DNA from 4 places in the Methylobacterium sp. FW102-HT35C08 genome. Region 2 is predicted to be linked to each of the others. Evidence: predicted binding sites of a transcription regulator. Region 2 holds the regulator's gene; each other region holds the start of a gene.
The links. The regulator LexA, encoded in region 2, represses DNA repair genes until DNA is damaged. The targets are predictions, from matches to a motif close to TGTTCNNNNTGTGTTCNG.

Region 1: the regulator LexA is predicted to act here: its motif matches at 1,986-2,003, upstream of dinB (DNA polymerase IV).
Region 3: the regulator LexA is predicted to act here: its motif matches at 1,718-1,735, upstream of AC3WSN_RS28430 (trna delta -isopentenylpyrophosphate transferase).
Region 4: the regulator LexA is predicted to act here: its motif matches at 1,948-1,965, upstream of AC3WSN_RS21995 (type IA DNA topoisomerase).

The regions. Positions count from the first base shown of each region.
Region 1 covers NZ_JBYTCL010000002.1:1,811,975-1,815,843, forward strand. Annotated here, with positions in the region: gene pabB (aminodeoxychorismate synthase component I) at 1-55, opposite strand, end outside; gene rimO (30S ribosomal protein S12 methylthiotransferase RimO) at 428-1,768, shown strand; gene dinB (DNA polymerase IV) at 2,027-3,109, shown strand; gene AC3WSN_RS08650 (hypothetical protein) at 3,260-3,484, shown strand; gene AC3WSN_RS08655 (hypothetical protein) at 3,519-3,719, opposite strand; gene pncA (bifunctional nicotinamidase/pyrazinamidase) at 3,818-3,869, opposite strand, start outside.
Region 2 covers NZ_JBYTCL010000002.1:2,041,857-2,045,725, forward strand. Annotated here, with positions in the region: gene AC3WSN_RS09680 (NRAMP family divalent metal transporter) at 1-728, opposite strand, end outside; gene AC3WSN_RS09685 (hypothetical protein) at 874-1,089, shown strand; gene AC3WSN_RS09690 (hypothetical protein) at 1,108-1,578, opposite strand; gene lexA (transcriptional repressor LexA) at 1,815-2,537, shown strand; gene AC3WSN_RS09700 (ComEC/Rec2 family competence protein) at 2,531-3,869, opposite strand, start outside.
Region 3 covers NZ_JBYTCL010000002.1:5,938,315-5,942,183, forward strand. Annotated here, with positions in the region: gene AC3WSN_RS28415 (DsbE family thiol:disulfide interchange protein) at 1-378, opposite strand, end outside; gene ccmD (heme exporter protein CcmD) at 375-518, opposite strand; gene AC3WSN_RS28425 (heme ABC transporter permease) at 529-1,326, opposite strand; gene AC3WSN_RS28430 (trna delta -isopentenylpyrophosphate transferase) at 1,798-2,472, shown strand; gene AC3WSN_RS28435 (hypothetical protein) at 2,511-2,822, shown strand; gene AC3WSN_RS28440 (tRNA1(Val) (adenine(37)-N6)-methyltransferase) at 2,832-3,575, opposite strand; gene AC3WSN_RS28445 (putative signal transducing protein) at 3,572-3,796, opposite strand.
Region 4 covers NZ_JBYTCL010000002.1:4,635,430-4,639,298, reverse strand. Annotated here, with positions in the region: gene AC3WSN_RS21995 (type IA DNA topoisomerase) at 1-1,909, opposite strand, end outside; gene AC3WSN_RS21990 (hypothetical protein) at 2,342-3,256, shown strand; gene recD2 (SF1B family DNA helicase RecD2) at 3,323-3,869, opposite strand, start outside.

The DNA of each region.
Region 1 (3,869 bases), 230 kb from region 2:
GCAGCCGGGCCGCCGCTGCGACGGGATCGATGAGGGGGATCTCTCGGGTCCACATGACCGGGTTCGGGGCTGATGTCCTTGGAGGCCGCGCGCACGCTGCCGTCGCACAGGCGATGCCGCGGGGGAAGCGGCAGTTCCACGCAGGCACCGCCGCGCGGCGCGCACGGCCTCGGTCCTCGGCGCCGGCCGGCGCCGCCGCTTCTTGATGTGTGGTGTCAGGATCGGCCGGTAAAGACTTGCCCAACAGCCAAGTTTGCCGGCGACAGTCAGCCTCGCGCGCGGGGCCGGGCACCCCTGCGGCGGCCGGTCTCGCGCAGGCCGGCGGGAATCGCTATAGGAGCCCCATCCCGAATTCTCGCCCTCGCGTTCCGTGTGACTGTCCCACAGGTCACGCGCGCGGGCGGTGTCCGACCCGTCGAATGCGCCCATGACCGCCACCGCCATACCTGCCCCCAAGGCCTCGGCCCCCAAGATCTCCTTCGTCTCGCTGGGCTGCCCGAAGGCGCTGGTCGATTCCGAGCGGATCCTGACCCATCTGCGCGCCGAGGGTTACGAGCTGGCCCGCCGGCACGACGGCGCCGACGTGGTGATCGTCAACACCTGCGGCTTCCTCGATTCGGCCAAGGCGGAATCGCTCTCGGCGATCGGCGAGGCCATGGCGGAGAACGGCCGGGTCATCGTCACCGGCTGCATGGGCGCGCAGCCGGAGGAGATCCGCGAGAAGTATCCCGACCTCCTGGCGGTGACCGGCCCCCAGGCCTACGAGTCGGTGGTGGCGGCCGTCCACGAGGCGGTGCCGCCGGCCCACGACCCGTTCCTCGACCTCGTGCCGCCGCAGGGAATCAAGCTCACCCCGCGCCACTACGCCTACCTGAAGATCTCGGAGGGGTGCAGCAACCGGTGCAGCTTCTGCATCATCCCGTCCTTGCGCGGGAACCTCGTCAGCCGCCCCGCCGCCGACGTGCTGCGCGAGGCGGAAAAACTGGTCAAAGCCGGCGTGAAGGAGCTGCTGGTGGTCAGCCAGGACACCAGCGCCTACGGCGTCGATATCCGCTACAGTGAGAGCCCGTGGCAGGACCGTCAGGTCCGGGCGAAGTTCTACGACCTCACCAAGGAGCTCGGCGAGCTCGGGGCCTGGGTGCGGCTGCACTACGTCTACCCCTATCCGCACGTGGACGAGGTCATCCCGCTGATGGCCGAGGGCAAGGTGCTCCCCTATCTCGACATGCCGCTCCAGCACGCGAGCCCCTCGGTGCTCAAGCGCATGCGCCGCCCCGGCAACCAGGAACGCCAGCTCGACCGGATCCGGAGCTGGCGGCAGATCTGCCCGGACCTCGCGATCCGCTCGACCTTCATCGTCGGCTTCCCCGGCGAGACCGAGGCCGAGTTCGAGGAATTGCTGGCCTGGCTGCAGGAGGCCAAGCTCGATCGGGTCGGCTGCTTCGAGTACGAGCCGGTGGCGGGCGCCACCGCCAACGCGCTGGGCGACCTCGTTCCGCCGGAGGTCAAGGCCGAGCGCAAGCGCCGGTTCATGGAGACGCAGAACGGGATCGCGCTGAGGCTCCAGCGGGCCAAGGTCGGCAAGCGGCTGCCCATCATCGTCGATTCCGTCGAGGGCGGGGTTGCGCGGGGCCGGTCCAAGGCCGACGCGCCGGAGATCGACGGCACTGTCCACGCCGCCTTCCGGCGCCCGGTGCGGGTCGGCGATATCGTCACCGTGAAGATCGACCGGGCCGAGGCCTACGACCTCTACGGCAGCGTGGCCTGAGGCGGCGCGCCGTAGCGACTTTCCAAACCGCGTCCTCATCCTGAGGTGCCGGAGCGCAGCAGAGGCCTCGAAGGAGATCTCCAGAAGATACGGCGATCCCTGGAGCCCTCCTTCGAGGCCCGCTGACGCGGGCACCTCAGGATGAGGGCGCGGGTGGGACATCTCTGTTGACGCCACGTCCAGCGCGGCTTGACCCCGCCGGCCCGCCGCGCTTTCTCGGAACAGAGCAGGAACCCACGGCGTATCTCCGAGGCGGCGATGGATCCGGAGGTCGCGCTCCGAAAAATCATCCACATCGACATGGACGCGTTCTACGCCTCCGTGGAGCAGCGCGACGACCCGTCCTTGCGCGGCCTGCCGCTGGCCGTGGGCGGCTCGCGGGAGCGCGGCGTGGTGGCGGCGGCGAGCTACGAGGCCCGGAAGTTCGGCGTCCGCTCGGCCATGCCGTCGGCCACCGCCCGCCGGCTCTGCCCGGATCTGCTGTTCGTGAAGCCGCGCTTCGAGGTCTACCGGGCGGTCTCTGAGGAGATCCGGGCGGTCTTCGCCCGGCACACGCCGATCATCGAGCCGGTGGCGCTCGACGAGGCCTATCTCGACGTCACCGAGAACCTCCTGGGGCTCCCGACGGCGACGGCCGTGGCGAAGGCGATCCGGGCCGAGATCTTGGAACGCACCGGGCTCATCGCCTCGGCGGGGGTCTCGTACAACAAGTTCCTCGCCAAGGTGGCGTCCGACCACAGGAAGCCGAACGCCCTGTTCGTCATCACCCCCGCCATGGGACCGGATTTCGTGGCGGAACTGCCGATCGGCCGGTTCCACGGGGTCGGCCCGGTCACCGAGGCGAAGATGAAGCGGCTCGGGATCGAGACCGGGGCCGATCTCCGCGCCTGGACGCCCGAGCGCCTGCGCGAGACCTTCGGATCGGCGGGCGCCTACTATTACGCCGTCGCCCGCGGGATCGACGCGCGGCCGGTCCGCGCCCACCGGGTGCGCAAGTCGATCGGCGCGGAGACCACCTTCTCGGAGGACACAGCCGCCTTCGAGGTTCTGGCCGCCCGGCTGGCGCCGCTGTTCGACAAGGTCTGGACCGGGGCCGACGCCAAGGGCATGCGCGCCCGGACCGTGACCCTGAAGCTGAAATTTTCGGATTTCGCCCAGGTCACCCGGGCGAAATCGCTCACCGTTCCCGTGGCCGACCGGACCAATCTGGAGCGGATCGGCCTCGACCTACTCGCCGGCCTGTTCCCCCTTCGGCGCAGCGCGCGGCTGATCGGGGTATCGCTGTCGGGCTTCGCTCAGGACGAGCCCGACGGGCCGCAGCAACTCGGGCTGGCGGTCTGACACGGCCTCCGGCGCAAGCGTCCGCTCCGTCATGCGCGGCACTGCGCCTGTGCGGTTCCGCACGTCGGGCAGGCGGGATCGGTCCCAGAGCGGAGCGATCCGGCACGGATCGGGGTTGTCCGAGCCCGTGCGAACGCAAGGACCCTGCCGATGTCGAAGCACGCCCTTCTGGCCATGGCCGCCGTGCTTCTCCCGGTCTGCGCGGCGGGCGCCGCCCGCGCGGACGGCACATCCGCTTTCGGAGCCGCCAACGCGGCTCAGCTGCGCGGCTACACCGCGAGCCCGGCCCAGATCTACGTTCCGGCAGGCGGCCCGAACGACAGGCCCGCAGCCCCCGCGCCGCAGCGGCAGAAGGCGCCGGTGCGCAGCCGCTGAGATCGGCCCGGGCCGCACGGGCCCGGGCATCCCGTCACGCGTTCTTGCGCGGCCGGTGGTCGGGGTCGATGCCGCCATCGACCTTGGTCTCGTTGTCCACGTCACCCTCGAAGGTCGAATCCGCCTGCAGATCGGCAGGATCGGCGCCGCTCATGCCCTTCGAGGTGCCGATCCCGGGATTGCCCTTGAGGTCGGCGTCGGTCGGGGTCTCGGTCTTCAGATGCTTGGACGACATGCAGGCTCCTGTCGGATGCTGATGTCGGGCCAACGCACCGAGGCGGAGACGGTCTCCCGCGCCCCGTGCGGCGGTTCGCCTCCGGTCCCCGCACATCCTCAGCCGATCGCGGCCGCCCCGATCCGGCGGATGCCCACCGCCTCCATCCGC
Region 2 (3,869 bases):
TCACCGACGGTCTGGAGTCCGTCCTTCGTGCCCTGGCCGGCCTTGCCGATCGTGGCGGCGGCCGCGATCAGGATTGCCCCCATCACGCATTGCGAGATCACGGCACCCACGAGCGTGTCGAGCCGCGAACTCCGGGCGTGGTCCCAGCCGAGGCCTTTGTCGACGATTGCCGATTGCTGGTAGAAGATCATCCACGGCATGATCACCGCGCCGATATTGGCGGCGATCAGTACCCGGTACTGGCCGTCCCCGAGCGGCATGTGCCCGAAGGAGGCGACGATCTCGGCCACGTTCGGCCGCGCCGCGATGGCGAGGCCGATGAAGACCAGCTCGAACAGGCCGACGACGATCGCCACCACCTCGACCCGCCGGTAGCTCCCGGTAAAGACCAGCGCGAGCAGCAGGACCGCTGGCAGTCCGAGGCTCACGAGCCGGGGCACCCTGAACAGGTCGCCGATGCCGGCAATGCCGGAGAATTCCGTCACGATGGCGCCGATCCCGGCCACCACGAGGCCGCCGTAGGAGATCCAGGCCCAGACCGGCCCGTAATGCGCCCGGATCAGCTCGCCGTGGCCGCGGCCGGTGGCGGTGCCGAGCCGCACCGTCAGCTCCTGAACGACGTAGAGAATCGGCACCAGCAGGATCTGCAGGAGCAGCAGCGAGTAGCCCCAGCGTGCGCCGCTCTGGGCCGCCGTGATCAGGCTGCCGACATCCGTGTCGGCGAGCATCACGACGAGTCCGGGGCCCGCGGTCTTGAGGAACGCGTTCAGGCGAGGCAGGGAAGCGCTTGGCACGGCTCGGGAACAGGCCCGGGCACGGCCGGTTCCGGCGGGCGCCTGCGGCGTTTTCCCGGGCAGGCGGGAGTAACGTGAGATGGTGGAGAGCGCGGATCGAAGCTCCGGCTGGAGCCTTCAGGCGAGCGCCGTGCCCGATGGGGTGCGTCTGGAACTCGCCCTGTCCGACCTGGGCGGAGGTCCGGTCACCGCCGCGATCGTGCTCGACCGGGCGGAGGCTCGGGCCTTTGCCCGCGCGCTGCTGGCCGCCGCCGGAGATGCGGCGGAACGGACTTTTCCGAAGCCGGGCGTTTGAGAGCCCGCCGCCGACGGATCAGCGCGGGCCGAGGCCCGGGTTGCGGCCCGGAAGGCGCGGCACCACCGTGCCCCGCTTCTCGATCGGCGCGTCGCACGCGTAGGCGAACTCGGTCTTCAGCGGATCGAACACGGTCTCGCCGGTGATCCGGCAATCTTCCCGCACAGTCTCGTCGAGATAGGTGCGGGCGGCGGTGCGGAAGCGATTCACCCGGGTCGCCGCCGGCTCGGGATCGATCCGGACCTCGCTCAGGTTGCAGCCGGCATATTCACGCAGGGCATTGGAGACGATGAGCATCCGGCGCAACTGCCGGTTGTCGTAGACCTCATAGGGCTCCTTGCAGCCGATCGTGACCACCTGCGGGGTGAGCGCGACGTAGTTGCGGGAGATGTACGAGAACCCCGTGGTGCAGCCCGCGAGCGCCAAAGCGAGGGAGGCCAGAGTCACGGCCGTCAAGGCGGGAGGCAGCAGAGCCGCGGGTCGTCGCATCCTCGTCATCCCAGCCCGATCTCAGCCCGCCCCGGCTCCGCCGCCCTGTCCGGCGGCGTGTGGGTGCATTGAAACGGCTCCGCTTGCGCCGTCAATTCGTTTCTGCCTCGGAGCGCGGCGCCAGCAGAAGCGTGGCCGTATAACGCTTGCGGAACACTTGCGGAACGTTTAACCTGTTCGTGATTTGTTTCCGAGACCGTCCCGAGGCGGTCCGCCAAGCCGCGAGGCCCCCTTCGATGCTCACGCGCAAGCAGCTGGACCTCCTGCGATTCATCCAGAGTCGCATGCAGGAATGCGGCGTTCCCCCCTCCTTCGACGAGATGAAGGATGCGCTCGATCTCAAGTCGAAATCGGGCATCCATCGTCTGATCACGGCTCTGGAGGAGCGCGGCTTCCTGCGGCGCCTTCCGAACCGGGCGCGGGCCATCGAGGTGATCCGCATTCCCGAGAGCCTGACGTCCCCGGCTGCCGCGGCGCCGGCGGAGCCGCGCCGCTTCACGCCGAGCGTGGTCGAGGGCGGCAAGTCCAAGCAGCCGCCGCTGCCCGCCAATGCCCGCATGATCGACGAGGCCGGCCGCGCCGTGTCGATCCCCGTCATGGGCCGGATCGCGGCCGGTACACCGGTCTCGGCGATCCAGAACCAGAGCCACGCCATCACCCTCTCGCCCGACTTCCTGGCCGGCGGCGAGCACTACGCCCTGGAGGTGCGCGGCGACTCGATGGTGGAGGCCGGCATCCTCGACGGCGACCTCGTGGTGATCCGCAAGCAGGACACCGCCAACACCGGCGACATCATCGTGGCCCTGATCGACGACGAGGAGGCGACGCTCAAGCGCCTGCGCCGCCGCGGCTCCTCGATCGCCCTGGAAGCCGCCAACCCGGCCTACGAGACCCGCGTCCTCGGTCCCGACAGGGTCCAGATCCAGGGTCGGCTCGTCAGCCTCGTCCGCCGCTACTGAAGCGGGGCGGCCGGCGCGTCGTCCGGAGCCGGGTTGGCGCCTGTCGGATCGCTCTCCGACGCGGCCATCCCTCCGGAGGCGTCCGCAGGAGGATCCGTCCCGGTCCGCGCAGCGGCGGCGGGGCGGGGCACCGCGCGGGCCCGCCAGGGGACCGTCCGCTGATCGGTCCGGGCGCCCTGTATCGCGAAGCCGCCCGCTTCGGCGCGCAGGGCCACGGCTCCGTGACTGGCGAGGAAGCCGCGGTCGATGACCAGCGGGCCCGTGCAGGTCGGGGGCGCCGCAAGGCCCGTGATCAGCACGGTGGCCCGGGCGCAATCCTCCGGGAAGGCGCGCCAGTCGCGAACCAGGGCGACCGCCCGGCCGTTCGGCAGAATCGCGGTGCAGCCGAGCCGGTCGCAGCGCCCGCCCGCGGACGGGCGGCTCCGCTGCTCGGGTGTGCGGTTATCGCCGTCCGCCTTCAGCCATTGTTCCAGGACGAAGCCGGAGGGATTTCCGAGCGCCGAAAGGCGCCCGTCGGGACCCCGCACCGCGGCGCCTCCGCCCTGCCGGTCGATGTAGAGATCGTAGCGCTCCGGCAGGGCCGCGAGGCCGAGGCCGAGCAGGAGCGGCGGTAGGGCGAGCCAGCGCAGCCGCGAGACCGGGAGCGTCGCCAGCAGCAGCCCGGCCGTGAGCAGTCCCAGCGCCCCGGTTCCGAACGCCGGCAGCACCAGCGTTGCCCGCTCGAACCCGGCGATCCATTCGGAGATCGCCAGCATACCGCCGACTGCCTGCCCCATGAGCCACCAGATCGGCCGGTCGAGAGCCAACGGATAGGCGAGGATCCCGATCACCGCGGAGGGCATCACCACCAGGGAGACCAGAGGCAGCGTCAGCGCATTGCCGATCAGCCCGAACGGCTGGATTGTCTGGAAATGGTAGGTGGCGAAGGGGGCGGTGGCGATCTGCGCCACCAGGGTCGTCGCCAGCGTGCCGGTGACCGCCGACAGGCCGGTGCCGACGATCCGCCCGATCCGCCCCGCCCCGGGGCGCAAGAACAGCCGTCCGTCGATCAGCCGCGCGCAGGCAATCAGCCCCGCCACCGCGCCGAACGACATCTGGAAGCTCGGGCCAAGCAGCCCCTCGGGCTCGCGGGCCAGGGCGATCAGCGCGGCGAGCGCGAGATTGCGCATCGACAGGGCCGGCCGGTCCACCAGGATCGCGCCCAGCATGATCAGGGTCATGATCAGCGAGCGCTCGGCCGCGATGTCCCAGCCCGAGAAGGCACAGTAGGCGGTGACCCCGATCATCGCGAAGCCGGCCGCGATCTTCTTGATCGGCCAGACCAGCGCGCAA
Region 3 (3,869 bases), 3.9 Mb from region 2:
CGGCTCCTTATAGTCGATGCCGACGAGCCGGATCCCGGGCTCCTTCGCCAGCCGCATCAGCATCGGGTGCTCCACCTGGCAGGGGGCGCACCACGAGGCGAAGACGTTCAGCACCGTGATCTGCCCCTTCAGGTCCCGGCTCGACAGCCCCGGCACGGGTGCGCCCGCGGCGGTCAGCCCCGGCACGGCGGGCAGGTCGAAGCTCGGCACCGGCTTGCCGATCATCGCGGAGGGCAGGGCCGCCGGATCCGCGCCCGAGCGCAGGCGCAGGAACAGCACGGCGGCGAGCGCCGCGAAGGCGAGGGCCGGCACGATCAGCAGGAGCGAGCGGCGGACGGGCGGCGGCCGCCCGGTCGCCTCGTCGAGGGGGGTGGTCATCGCCGATCCTCGCCGAAGCCCCGGAGCGCGCGCAACTGCGCCCGCCGGTCGCGGATCGCGTTGCCGAGGAGGGCAACCATCACCAGCCCCGTGAAGCCGTAGGCCGCCAGGATGAAGCCGCCGTGAGATCCGAGATCCATCGCGGTCCTCCTAGACCGGCTGACCGACCGGCAGCGACGCCGGTGTCGGGGTGAGGCGCGGCTGGGTCCGGTCCAGGCGCTCGGCCTCGCGGATCGTCAGCGTCCGCACCCGGCGACGCATGATCTCGGTGCGCATCGCGTAGAGGTGCAGGGTCGTCCCGCCGAGCGTCGCGGCGGCGATCATGACCAGCAGCGGGTAGAGCATCGACGGATCGATGGTCGACCCGCCCATGCGCAGGATCGAGGCCGGCTGGTGCAGGGTCGACCACCAGTTCACCGAGAACTTGATGATCGGCAGGTTCACGGCGCCGACGAGGGTCAGGATCGCCACCGCGCGCGCGGCCCGGTTGGGGTCCTCCAGGGTCCGCCACAGCGCGATGATGCCGCAATAGATCAGCAGCAGGATCAGCATCGAGGTCAGGCGCGCGTCCCAGACCCAGTAGGTTCCCCACATGGGCTTGCCCCACAGGGAACCAGTGACGAGGCAGATCAGCGTGAAGGCGGCCCCGATCGGCGCCGCGGCGCGCTGGGCGACGTCAGCGAGCGGATGGCGCCAGACCAGGCTGCCGATCGCCGACACGCTCATGGCACCGTAGAAGAAGACCCCGAGCCATGCCGCGGGGACATGGATGTACATGATCCGCACGGTCTCACCCTGCTGGTAATCGGGCGGCACCACGAAGAAGGTCATGTACAGGCCGACCGCCAGCACGCCGAGCGAGAGGGCGGTGAGCCACGGCACCAGCGCGCCTGACCACCGCATGAAGTGGCTCGGATTCGACAGGCGGGTCCAGAGGGATGGGGTCATCGCGGCGGCTGCCTCAGACATCGTTCCTGCGGTCTAACCTAGGATGCGGTGCAGCAACAATGCGAGTCTCCGGCGCAGCTTTGCAGCAGACCGACTTAGTGGGCGTCCCCTGAGCGAGTTCCGCGCGGGTGATCCGCCGAAGAGATGCGCAGGCACGGGGTCAGCATCCCCAAATGCCCACGCATATGCCGACGCAGTCCAACACCCCGCGCGAACTGACGAGATTAGCCCCGTCGTTCCGGGGCGCCGCTGCGCGGCCCCGGGATGACGGAGCGGGTCGCGTCGCCCAGCGAGCCCGAACGGCCGGGCGCGGTGCCCATCCCATGGGCCCAGAAGTCCCGGAAATCGGCGGCCGACCCTTGCGCATCTCGGGAGGATTGCGCATATAGAGACGAACAAAAAGAGAACAAAAGAGCGTCGCCGTACAAAGCTGTGGACGACGCGGCCCAATCCCGCCGGAACGAGCCCCGCATGCGAACCGCCGACAAGCAGATCGCCGACATCCTCGTCCGCTACGGCGAGCCCTTCGGGGGCAACGTCTGGCGCGTCCAGGGAACGGCCGTGATCTACCACAAGACGCTGGAGCGCATCGCCGCACAGGCCGGGATCGTGTTCGAGCCGCCGACCATCATCCGGTCCGAGCGCGACGAGGCCGTGATCCTCGTGACCGGCCGCCTGCCCGGCGCGAAGCCCGGGACCGAGCGGGTCGAGTGGTCGCTGGGCGAGGCTCTGGTGAATGTGAACTACCGCGTCTCGGGCAAGCAAGCGGCCTATGTCTACGCCATGGCCGAGAAGCGGGGTAAGGACCGCGTCATCCTCAAGCTGATCGAGCTGCACGGCCTCGTCTACTCGGAGGAAGAGGCCGACGAGTTCCGCGCCCACCAGCCCGCGGTCCGGGCCGTGGACGAGGATTTCGAGGAGCCGCCGGCCTTCGACGAGATCACCGAGGCCGAAGGCGATCTCAAGCGCCGGATCGACGAGGCCGAGACGATCAACGCCGTCACGGACCTGATGCTGGACGGCGCCACCCAGGCCGTCCTGGCGACGATGCCCGCCGGCACCCGCGATGAGGTCCGGGACTACGCAAAAGCGCGCCTCGTGGCGCTCGGCTGGCCCAAGCGGTCCGGCCGCAAGAGCGCCGCCTAACCCATCCGCAATCGATCCCCCTACCGAAGGAGACCGCCATGCATCGCGCGACGAGCCGCCGCACCATGAAGGCCCGCCGGGACGCCCACCGGGGCTGGAGCATCGAGACCTTGTCGTACAGCCCATCGCGGATCGTGCGGCTCGGCGCCGAGAAGGTCGCGATCCTGTTTCCACCGCTGGAACCCGGTGCCGCCTGGCAGCTCTATCCGCACCCCGATACGTTCCCGGGGCTCAATTTCGAAGGCCTGCCCGAGCCGCTGCGCCCGGAATTCTTGTCCTTCCCGGATCTCACCGAGGTAGAGCGGTTTCTCGGCATCCGCGAGGAGGAGCCGGCGGCCCTGGCCGCGTGAACGGAGGGGTCAGGCGGGCCGCCACGGTGCTCCGCGATGGAGCGCTGCGGCTTCCGGGGTGAAGCGCCCGTCGGGATCGTGCAGCACGAGCGGCGGGCGCAGACTCAGCGCGGCGCGGCTGCCCTTGGTCGCGCTGATCAGGAGGCGGATCGCGGGTGCCTCGGCCCGGGCGTGGACCGGGCGGATCGCGATGCCGCCGTATCGTCTCTTGAGTGCATCGAGACAGGCGGGCAGCGCCTCGGCCCGATGGATGAGCCCAAGGCGACCGCCGGGTCGAAGGACCGCCGTGCAGGCCCTGATCCAGGCGTCGAGGTCCTGCCCGGCAAAGGTGTGGGCGGTCGCCCGTCCTGGATTGGGCGAGGCCCGGTGGCCGCCGTCGAAGAAGGGCGGATTGGTCAGCACCAGGTCGAAACTGTCCGGCAGCAGGCCCGCAGCGCGGCGTTCCGCCGCGGACGCGAGCAGGTCGGCCTCGATCACCCGAGCCTCGATGCCGTTGAGCCCGGCATTCGCCCGAGCCAGTTCGGCGACGTCGTGATCGCGCTCGATCAGCGTCGGCTTCAGGCCCGGCACCAGCGCGGCGCAGCCGAGGCCGACGGCGCCCGTCGAGGCGCCGGCGTCGCAGAGCCGATCGCCGGCCGCCGGAACCAGCAGCTGCGCGAGCAGGATTGCGTCCGTCCCGGCCCTGTGCGCGCCCCGCGGTGGCTGATGCAGGCGCAGGCGTCCGCCGAGAAAGCCGTCCGGCTCCGGGCTCACGGCTGGCGCAGCTCGTGAGCGATCCCGGCATCGACGAGCAGGCGCCGGGCCTGGGCCTCATGGTCGCGCGGCACCAGCAGGCGCTGCCCGAACACGCCGATCGAGCCCTCCATCAGGCTCATGTGGCTGTCGGCGACGAGAACCGGGATCTCGGCCGCTTCGAGAACCGAGCGGGCGAACCCGATCAGCACGACGTCGTTGGCACGGATCAGCTCGATCATCGGGCGCGCACCGAGGTCAGAGGAGCGCGGATCGGCGCTTTCGTCGCGTGAGATCCGCGTTTCCGGCACACCA
Region 4 (3,869 bases), 2.6 Mb from region 2:
GTGAGTCCGCGATCGCGGCGATCAGCTCATCGAGGCGCGCGCGGGTCCGCTGCCGGAACGCGTTCGCACGATCGACGGCCTCGGCACGCGTGGCCGCGCGACCGATCTCCGCCAACTCGGCCTCGAACATGGCGCGCCCGACCGGGTCACCGTAGGCCGGGAATACGCGCCGCACCGCCGTGATGAAGGCCAGCCCCACCTCGGTCACCGCGATGGCTGGATCCTTGCCGCTGGACAGCGTGACGTAGCGGCTCTTCAGCAGCTTGGGCAGGATCGTGTCGCGGGTCGCGGCGGTGCCGAGGCCCTTGGGTTCGTTCGGGTTGACCGGGTTCTCCAGCGCGCGCTTGACCGCCGGATCATCCACCTGGTCGATCAGCCGGCCCATCACCACCGGCAGCTCGCCGCGGCTGATCCGCCGCGGCGGTTCGGTCATCGCGGTGGCGACGCCTGCCTTCGTGGCCGATGCGCCCTCGCCATCGTCCACGGCCGGCAGGCGCGCGGACGTGGCCTCGGCGTCGCGTTTCGCCTTGCCGGGGACGGCATCGGCCTCGAGGTCAGCCTCGCTGCCGTAGATCGCGCGCCACCCCGGCGCGCGTATGACGCTGCCCGACACGGCGAAGCGCTTCGTCCCCAAAGGGGTCCCGACCTCGGCCGCGACACGCGTGCGGGCATCGATGCCGTCGGGAAGGTGGGCGGCCAGATAGGCCTTCGCGACGAGTTCCCACAGCCGGAACTGGTCGGCCGAGAGGCGGCCGCGCTCTGGAACCTTGCGCAGGGGCACGATGGCGTGGTGCTCGCCCGGGTCCTTGACGTAGTGTCCCTTGGCCCCGCGTCGGATCACGGGCGCCTCGGTCCCGGGTATGACGCTGCGCAGATCGGTCAGCACGGAAACCACGGCCGTCATGACCGCAGCGGCATCGCCCGCCTGTCCGTCCGGCAGGTATTCGGACTCGGTCCGCGGGTAGCTGAGGTAGCCCTGATCGTACAGCTCCTGGGCGAGACCGGCCGTGTGCTGCGGATCCCAGCCGAACCGCTTGGCGCAGCGCCGCGCCAAGGTGTCTTTCGAGAACAGCCGCGGCGGCGCGCGCCGCACGTCCTTGTGCTCGACGGCCAGGGGACCCGACCACGTCGCCGCGGCGGCACGGATCGTCTCGGCGATCGCCGGGTCGAAGATCCGCTCGTTGGGCGCATGCCACAGGATCAGCTCGGCGCCGGACCGCGTGCTCAGGTGCAGGGCCACCTTGAAGAAATCCTGCGGCACGAAGGAGCGGATGCGCGCCTCCAGGTCGGCCAGGATCGCGAGGGTGGGTGTCTGCACGCCGCCGAAGCGCCAGGGCTCACGGAAGGCCGGCGGGCGCAGCCGCAGCGAAATCGCCCGTGTGCCGTTCAGACCGAGGTGGTAATCCTCGTACTGCCTGCACAGCGCCTCCAGGTAGGCGGCGTAGTCGCGCTCGCCTGAACCGGGCTCCTTGGCCAGGGCCGCGAAGGCGCGGCGGATCGAGACATCGTCGAGCGCACCGAGCTTGAGCCGGTCGACGCGCCCGCGCCAGCCGAGATGCTCCAGCACCTCCCAGGCGATCATGGAGCCCTCGCGTCCCGGGTCGGTGGCGATGATTACCCGGTCGACGCCGCTCAGGGCCTGCCGGATCGACGCGATCTTCGGCGCGTGCGACTGGCCGGACCGGTTCGTGCCGTGGCTGACCGGGATCGTATCGAGCACGATCGGCAAGGCCTCGAAGCGCCAGGGCTTCCACTCGGGCCGGATGCTGCCCGGCTCCTCGGCCGACAGCAGGTGCCCCTCGGCAGCCACGCAGACGGTCGTCGGCGAGCGGAAGAAGCGCTGCAGCTGCCGCATGGCCGAGGGCTTCTCGAAGAAGAACAGCGTGCGACCGGAATTCGGAGGTGACATGTCGCTGACCGCGAAGACGCTCGCCGCCCTTGGCAGCGGGTTCGCATTTTGTTCTAGTCGGGCTCCGCGCGCAACAGGCACACGGGATGGGACAGCTGCCGCTCATGCCGAACGCGAGCCGGTGCCGCTCCAACGGCATGAGAGATCGTGACGCAAGTCTGACGCTTCCGCCGACGCGGCGGAAACTGGATCCGGGCGAGGGGGAGCGACATGCGCGGCGGCATCGCGGTCTCTGAGGGCCTCGTCTTCGGCGTCCGTGCCGACGGTACTCTCGCCCACATCTCGGAGGTCGGCTCCGGCTTGGCGTGCGGCTGTCGGTGCCCACGCTGTGGAACGCCGCTGGTGGCCCGCAGAGGTGACCGGGTCCAACACCATTTCGGGCATCACGGCGCGGCCGGGGAGCGCTCCTGTCACGGCGGCCCGGAGACAGCCTTGCACCGGTTCGCCAAGGAACTGCTCGCCTCCAAGCTGACGCTCGCCCTGCCTCCCGTGCTCCGCGATGGCGAGCGGCAGCCGCTTCACCCGGGCGGGCCCTGCCGGTTTGATTCGGCGCTCTTGGAGCACCGGCTCGGTACCATCGTGCCTGACGTGATCGTGCGCCGCGCAGACCGGGATCTGCTGGTCGAGTTTCAGGTCACGCACGCGTGCGGCCCCGATAAGATCGCCGGGATCGCGAACCTCGGGATCGCCGCGGTCGAGATCGACCTGTCAGGCTTGCTGCAGAGCGCAGGGCGCCGAGACCTTGAGGATGCCATCCTCTCCCGGTCGCCTCGTCGATGGCTGCACAACCCGAAACGTCAACGCGTTTCCGCCGCGCTCGCGGAGACGGTCGACCGCCCCCTCCGGCCGGGCCGGACCTCTGCCGCTCTGGAGCGCGCCTACGCCGCAGCGTGTCGAGAGGTGCGCGCGATGCCTGTCGCGGGTTTGGCGCCGGCCCGGATCGCGGCCGACGGCCTGTCCCACGCCATCGGGCTTGAGGTTGCCGGGTTCGGCTGCTTCAGCGTCTCGCCTCGGGATTGGCAGGCTCTGATCCTCATGTCTGCGCTCGATCGCGCGCTGGTGCGCGGCCCCGGCGCGGTGAAGGTCGAGACGGCGCTGCGGCAGGTGCGGGAGCGGGGATGGGTGCGGCGGCGCTTCAGCCGCCTTCAGCCGGCCGAGCTCGCGAGCCTGCGGACCGCATCGTCCTCGTTCGCGCTGCCGGATAGGGCGATTGCGGCCTGGGCGACGGCGCTCTCGCTGCAAGGCCTTCTGATCCCGAGCGGTCGGCGCAATGAATGGATCATCCGGCGCGAGACGCTGCACTCGGCGCGGGATGCACGCCATAATGGGGCGGCGTGCGGGCGGTGATCGGCGGGCCCCAAGGCAGCCAGGACCCTGGTCCCCCGTAAATAGAGCGTCCGCCTCTGGGAGGCTTCACCGGCTCAGCCAATCCCGCAGCTTGGTCCAGCGCGGCTTCATGGTGCCGCCGCGGACCGCCACTGCCACGGCCTTGCGCTGCCCGAGCAGCACCACGAGCCGCTTGCCGCGGGTCACGCCCGTGTAGAGGAGGTTCCGCGCCAGCATCGTCCAGTGCTGCATCGCCAGCGGGATCACCACCGCCGGATATTCCGAGCCCTGCGATTTGTGGATGGTGGTGGCGTAAGCCGGCACCAGCGTGTCGAGCTCGCCGTAGGGGTAGATTACCTCCCGGCCCTCAAAATCGACGATCACCGCGCCCTCGTCCACGTCGATCCGCGCGACCGTGCCGAGGTCGCCGTTGAACACCTCCCGGTCGTAGTCGTTCTGGCTCTCCATCACCCGGTCGCCCGGGGAGAAGCGCCAGCCGAAGCGCTCCACCGAGACCGGCGGGTTCGGGTTCAGCACGGCCTGGAGTTCTTGGTTGAGGTTGCGCGCGCCGAGCACGCCGCGCTGCATCGGGGTGAGCACCTGCACGTCGCGGACCGGATCGAGGCCGAACCGG